3 regions of the Pseudoalteromonas sp. G5_S1_14_S5 genome follow, and region 1 is predicted to be linked to each of the others. Evidence: riboswitches for the same ligand, from Rfam matches in the RefSeq annotation. Region 1 holds a riboswitch; each other region holds the start of a gene.
The links. A riboswitch is a leader RNA that binds a small molecule or an ion and turns the genes downstream of it on or off. The one in region 1 is predicted to bind thiamine pyrophosphate.

Region 1 (2,264 bases):
GCCAGCATGAATCGTAAAGTAGTCAACGCCCTGCTCTGCTTGCTCAATTAAGGTATCACGCATCACTTCCCAGTTAAGGTCTTCGGCTACGCCATTCACTTTCTCAAGTGCCTGATACATAGGAACCGTACCAATTGGCACTGGACTATTACGTAGAATCCACTCTCGTGTTTCATGAATATTTCGACCAGTCGACAAGTCCATCACCGTATCGCCGCCCCAGCGAGTTGACCAAACTAGCTTCTCAACTTCCTCTTCAATCGAAGAGCTTACCGAAGAGTTACCGATATTAGCGTTTACTTTCACGAGGAAATTACGGCCAATAATCATCGGCTCTGATTCTGGGTGGTTGATGTTTGAAGGGATAATAGCTCGACCTTCAGCAACCTCTTTCCGCACGAACTCAGGGGTAATTTCTTTTGGTAGGTTTGCGCCAAAGTTATGGCCAGGGTGTTGGTGGTTCAGTTGCTCATCTGCGAACTTCTGACGTCCCATATTCTCGCGAATCGCAATGTATTCCATCTCAGGGGTAATAATACCCTTACGAGCATAGTGCAACTGAGTCACGCATTGCTCGCCAGTCGCACGACGAATTCTAGGTAGGTTTCCGTAACGAAGCTCGTCTAAGGTTTCGTCCTCTAGACGCTCTTTGGTATAAACAGAGCTAACATCATCTAATATCTCAGTATCACCACGCTCTTCGATCCACCGCTCTCTTAGCTTTGGAAGGCCGTTATAAAGGTCTACCTCGTGCGTTGGGTCAGTATAAACACCGGAGGTGTCATAGACGTGAATAGGTGCATTACGTTCAAATACAGGCTCTTTTTGGGTACCGCCAACAAGGCTATCAGCGAGTGATATCTCTCGAACTGGGGCTTGAATGTCCTCTCGAGAGCCTTGGATGTAAGCTTTCTTTGAATTTGGATAAGGTTGTACTGATAAAGAATCGATGAAATTCTTCGCTTCCAGTCTTGCTTGTTTACGACTCGACATAGCATTTTTCCTTGGCTTTTAGCCATTATTTATTGGGATAAAAATGCTTGACGGATTGATGCTACAAGAGGGATCACGGTAAGAAATACAGTTGTGATCTGGTGATAGATCTCTAGAGGGATTCTAGTTAGATATCTACTCTTGTTCCCTTCGCAGGTATTAGCCTGATCAGGTTCAACGGATCCCGAGTTAACGGTCTCAGCCATATGGCACTCCGACAAGTACTATCGAGTATATAAAAACGGCTTGGATAAACCAAGCCGAGTTGTTAACAAATCGTAAGAAGATTTTATGACTTTATCAAAAGTTGGAAGCCGATCCATGCCGCAGAGATACTTAACACCACATTGAGTAGTACGTTTAGTCCCATTTTGAAAAATGCGCCTTGCTGCATTAAAAGAACGTTATCCATCGAAAAAGTTGAGAATGTAGTTAAAGCACCAAGAAAGCCCAAGCCAATGATCTGTCTCCATGGCTCAGTTGCAACCATCTCATTTTCAAATGCAGCGATCAGTAGACCCATAATGAAAGAACCAATCACGTTAACAGTTAGCGTACCATAAGGAAAACCACGCCCAAGCAGTAGTACACACAGTTCTGAAATCAGATAACGTGAACAAGCACCAAATGCACCACCAATGGCAATAAAGCCTAAAATAGATAACTGACCCATGAATCCTCCCAAATAACAGTTCCTATATTCTAGCTTTACCGCCGATAAAAGCGAGGATGGAAACTAAGAACGTATGCGCAAATATTAAACGTTACAGGTGTCACTTAACTTCGATATAGCCCATTAGCCCTGTTTTCATATGTTCAATCACATGACAGTGATACATCCAACGTCCGGGGTTGTCCGCTACAAATGCCGCTTTCGCTCGACCGTTCTTTCCAAGTAATACGGTATCCGTGTGAAAAGGCTCCTCAATTTTTTTGCCATCTAAATCAAGTACCGTGAACGTGTGACCATGTATATGGATCGGGTGATGGTATTGGGTAACATTCTTAAGATCGAATATATAAGTTTTACCGAGCTCTAATGTAGCGAGTGGTTCTGGGATATTGTTTTTACTCATCCCCTCCCAGGCTCTTTTATTGGTCAGCCAAAACTTAGGCATGGCTTTCCCACCTTTGGAAACCGGCGACACCGCCCCTTCCCACTCAAACACAAAATCGATCTCTTCTGCGTTAGCGAGATCTAACTTAGGCACAGGATTAAGAGGTAATAGCGGAAGTGTTTGGCCTTCGATGAGCGTGGAATCTACAACCTC
Region 2 (2,264 bases), on a different contig from region 1:
CATCTGGTGCGCCTTACGGACTGCGTTTGCTCGAATGCTTGTTGGCAGCAGACTATCAGGTCTACCTGCTGATTTCGTCGGCAGCGCGAGTGGTGTTGGCAACAGAGCATGAGCTCAAGTTACCTGCCGGGCCGGATGCGGCAAAGCAAGCCTTGGTTAAGCACTTGGGCTGCGATCCTGAAAAGTTGGTGGTGTGTGGCAAAGATGACTGGTTCTCTCCAGTTGCATCAGGGTCTGCAGCGCCGAAGCAGATGGTGGTGTGCCCATGTTCTGCGGGCAGTTTGGCATCGATTGCCCATGGATTATCGGACAACCTGATTGAGCGTGCAGCAGATGTAGTGATGAAAGAGCGAGGCCAGTTATTATTGGTGGTTCGTGAAACGCCATTCTCAACGCTACATCTAGAGAACATGCACAAGCTATCGACGATGGGCGTGACCATCATGCCAGCCGCTCCAGGTTTTTATCACCAACCTAAGTCAATAGAAGATCTGGTCGATTTCATGGTGGCGCGCATTCTCGACCATCTTGGTATCGATCAAGGTTTAGTGCCACGTTGGGGCTACGATCAACGTAATTGATCCAAACTTGATAGCTTATTGTTAAAAATCGAATTACAATTCCGGACACTCATCGGGGAGCAAACCATTCAAATAGTGAATGCGGCTGAGATCAAGCAGGTGCTTGGGACCCGTAAACCTGAACCAGATAATGCTGGCGTAGGAATTGAGTTAGGAACAGCCTCTATCGTTATCCTCCCTCAAACCTGTGCCGCTCAGACCATGGAGAGCGTCCAGTGAAATTCACATTAACTACCCTTGCTGTTACTACAGCTATCTCTTTTTCTGCCTTTGCTGCAGACAATACGTTAACCGTATACACCTATGACTCTTTTGCTGCGGATTGGGGGCCTCGTCCTGCCGTAGAGAAAGCATTTGAAGAGAAGTGTGGCTGTGACGTGAATTTTGTCGCGCTCGAAGATGGCGTCTCTATTCTTAACCGTTTACGTCTCGAAGGTGGCAACAGCAAAGCTGACATCGTTCTGGGCTTAGACAACAATCTGATGGCTGAGGCGAAAGCGACGGGTTTACTGGCTGAGCACAATGTTGATACATCATCAGTAACACTGCCAAATGGCTGGGACGATAATACATTTGTCCCATACGACTTTGGCTACTTCGCTTTTGTCTATAACACAGAGAAGCTAGCAAACCCACCGAAAAGTCTGAGAGAGTTGGTTGAGCAACGTGATGATCTGAAGGTTATCTACCAAGATCCACGTACATCAACACCTGGCCAAGGCATGATGCTTTGGATGAAATCGGTATACGGTGATGAAGCGACAGCGGCGTGGAAGAAGCTAGCTCAGAAAACGGTGACGGTAACTAAAGGCTGGTCTGAAGCTTACTCTATGTTCCTAGAGGGTGAATCTGATTTAGTATTGTCTTACACCACTTCTCCGGCCTACCACATCATTGCGGAGAACGATTCTAAGTACGCTGCTGCGAACTTTGAAGAGGGGCATTACACTCAAGTGGAAGTCGCTGCAAAGGTTAAAGGTAGTAAGAATGAAAAGCTTGCTGATGAGTTTATGGCGTTTATCCTAAGTGATGAATTCCAATTGGCGATGCCAACAGGCAACTGGATGTACCCAGTGACAGATGTTGAGCTACCGAAAGGTTTCGAACAACTGACGGTGCCTCAGCAAGCGCTTAGCTTTAGCTCTGAAGAGATCGCCAAAAAGCGTAAGCCTTGGATTCGTGAATGGCAGAGTGCGCTTACTTTTTAATTTACCTTTAGAAGAATGAACGACCTGTATTTAAAGCCATTCTTTAGGTTTGGAATGGATTTTTTACGGTAATAATCAATTTATGATAAAGAAAGCGCCTAAGGTCGGTATTTGGGTCGCGATGCTCATTACCGCCTTCGTGGTTTCAGCAGTAGGGGCATTGCTTAGCAATGCCCCTTCTCTTGATATCAGCCAAGTATGGTCCGATCCCTACTATTGGCATGTAACGAAGTTCAGTTTTTATCAAGCGACACTCTCAACTGTGCTGAGTGTTGGCTTTGCTATACCTATTGCACACGCTCTGTGTCGCAGGCAGTTTTTTGGACGAGCACTATTATTAAGATTGTTCGCGTCGACTCTTGTTCTGCCTGTGTTAGTCGGTGTATTTGGCTTGTTGGCGATCTATGGTAACAGTGGTTGGTTAGCTAAATTCTTAGCAAATTTCGACTTAGAAATGCCATTCTCGATTTATGGC
Region 3 (2,264 bases), on a different contig from region 1:
GCAGAGAATGACATCATCTCAGCCAATTCTTTCTGCGAATGCGCCATGATAGGTGAAGCACCAATCGCTAGCAGAGCATTGGCTGTGTTATTCATCACCACGTAGTTAGTAATATTCACAACCAGTGGCTTTTGCTCTGCGTTTTGATGCTCGTTAGTAGTGTTTAGGAAGCGATGGCTCAGGCGTACATTGTCGATAACCGATAGCCATGGCAGTAACAAATCTTGCTGTGCCATGTAAGCGATACGATCAGTTAAAGGCCGTTCATCAGACGTTGCCAATGTACCCTGCCACTCCACCTTGTCGCCCAACAAACCTGCCAAATAACGCAATACCGTCGTTTGTCCCACAACCACTTCGCCCAAGCAGCACTGTCCACTTACCTGCGCTTAAGTTAAGTGACAACCCGACAGGGTCGCGTGCTCGCTATCTCGGTAACGCAACGTCGCATTGCTAAGTTGAACGCCAACCGTATTAACGGACATTACCGTGCCCAGCAAAAAAGTGATTTACCGGGCCATGACCTTGACCGACGTTCAACTCGTCAGCATGGGCAATCGCGCGTGAAATGTATTGTTTACCGAGGTCGACAGCCTCTGGGAGCGTGTTACCTTGAGCCAAGAAAGAAGCAATAGCAGAAGAGAGCGTGCAGCCCGTGCCATGAGTGTTTTTGGTAGGAAAACGCTTCGCGCTAATCACAGCAGATGTGGTTGGTAGAATCATTAAGTCATTGCTGTTTTCATCTTTCTCTAGATGACCACCTTTTAGCAGAACGGCTTTAGCACCTAAAGCGCGCAGATCTTCAATCATGTCCTGCATTTCAGCTTCGCTTTCAGGAACGGCCTTCCCTGTCAGTGCAGCGCCTTCTGGTAAGTTAGGGGTGATGATGTCTGCGAGCGGAATCAGCTCTTGTTTTAGCGTAGTGATAGCTGAGTTTTCTAGAAGAAGGTCGCCGCTTGTCGCGACCATTACAGGGTCAATTACTAAGTGTTTTGGTTGGTATTGTTTGATTTTGTCAGCAACGACTTTGATGATTTGCGAGTCCGCAAGCATACCGACTTTTACCGCCACGATATTCAGATCGGTGAGCACCGCATCTAACTGGCTGGCGACATGTTCTAGTGGAATTGGGAGAATGGCTGACACGCCTTGGGTATTCTGAGAAGTAATCGCAGTAATCACCGAACAAGCGAAGCTACCTGTTGCAGACATGGCTTTAATATCCGCTTGAATACCTGCGCCGCCGCCACAATCAGAACCAGCGATAGTTAAAACAATCGGAGTATTGACCACAGAAGATTGGTTGTGTGGTGTTTGAGTCTTTTTAAGTGGCGCTTGAGTGTTGGAATGCTGCGTCATGGTCGCTCCTACTATCTAAAAGACGTAAGAGAACCGAACTTTGGCCGCAAAGAGAGGGTGGAAATAAAACCAATGAGAGATCATTGTTAGACCACATAGACAAAGTCATCATAGTTCCCTACGCCAGTGTTAACTGAATCAGGTTCAACGGGTCTCGAATAACGATCTCAGCAAATACCAATTAAGGTAGATGCCCCCCGACTATTGATAACGATAGTAACAGCACTCTCGTAACTGAGATACTCATTTTATTCATTTATAAGATACAAGCATGAATAAAATTCAATTTATCTTTGTTAACAAGCACTTAGTTTCGCTGATTATTTGGTTGTGATTGAATAAATAAACATAGGACAATCAACAATATACCTATCCAACCGACAAAAGGTATGCGCTCCCCCACAATCCAGACAGCCAATACGGCGGCAACAACTGGCTCAAGCAAAGTAATCAAATTCGCACTACTTGCCGTGACATGTCTTAACCCGAAACTGAACGCGACATAACCCAAACATTGAGGAAGTAGTACCAAGTAACTCACCACGAATATATTAGTTCTTGAAGCGAATAGGTTGTCACCAGTGAAGTATAACGTTGGTAATAACAACATTGCACCTAAACCAAATATGCTGCCCATCGCCGCTTGTGACTTAATGCCTTCGTCTATTAGAGCTTTTGTCGCCCACGAATAAATGGCGTAACACAATCCAGCAACTAACCCCAACCCAATGCCCAAAAGCTTCAGGTCATCACCAGAATCACTCACCGATGATGATTCTGAAAATACCAATAACCCAATGCCAACCACGCCAATAGCAAAGCTCGTTAGCCAACGTTTATTAATATTATTATTTTTGCTAATAAGACACTCTAAAAGTGCAGAAAAGAACGGAGCAGTGGCTATC

Region 2: it holds a riboswitch for thiamine pyrophosphate, as region 1 does, so the genes downstream of both, thiB (thiamine ABC transporter substrate binding subunit) here and thiC (phosphomethylpyrimidine synthase ThiC) in region 1, are expected to answer to the same signal.
Region 3: it holds a riboswitch for thiamine pyrophosphate, as region 1 does, so the genes downstream of both, thiD (bifunctional hydroxymethylpyrimidine kinase/phosphomethylpyrimidine kinase) here and thiC (phosphomethylpyrimidine synthase ThiC) in region 1, are expected to answer to the same signal.

The regions. Positions count from the first base shown of each region.
Region 1 covers NZ_JBQKUM010000055.1:1,108-3,371, reverse strand. Annotated here, with positions in the region: gene thiC (phosphomethylpyrimidine synthase ThiC) at 1-993, opposite strand, end outside; TPP riboswitch at 1,122-1,220, opposite strand; gene crcB (fluoride efflux transporter CrcB) at 1,283-1,666, opposite strand; gene ACTRWI_RS15905 (multicopper oxidase family protein) at 1,767-2,264, opposite strand, start outside.
Region 2 covers NZ_JBQKUM010000007.1:60,826-63,089, reverse strand. Annotated here, with positions in the region: gene ACTRWI_RS03770 (flavin prenyltransferase UbiX) at 1-581, shown strand, start outside; TPP riboswitch at 625-743, shown strand; gene thiB (thiamine ABC transporter substrate binding subunit) at 797-1,789, shown strand; gene thiP (thiamine/thiamine pyrophosphate ABC transporter permease ThiP) at 1,872-2,264, shown strand, end outside.
Region 3 covers NZ_JBQKUM010000124.1:4,173-6,436, reverse strand. Annotated here, with positions in the region: partial or broken gene thiM (hydroxyethylthiazole kinase) at 1-350, opposite strand, end outside; gene thiD (bifunctional hydroxymethylpyrimidine kinase/phosphomethylpyrimidine kinase) at 475-1,359, opposite strand; TPP riboswitch at 1,458-1,569, opposite strand; gene ACTRWI_RS21565 (DMT family transporter) at 1,667-2,264, opposite strand, start outside.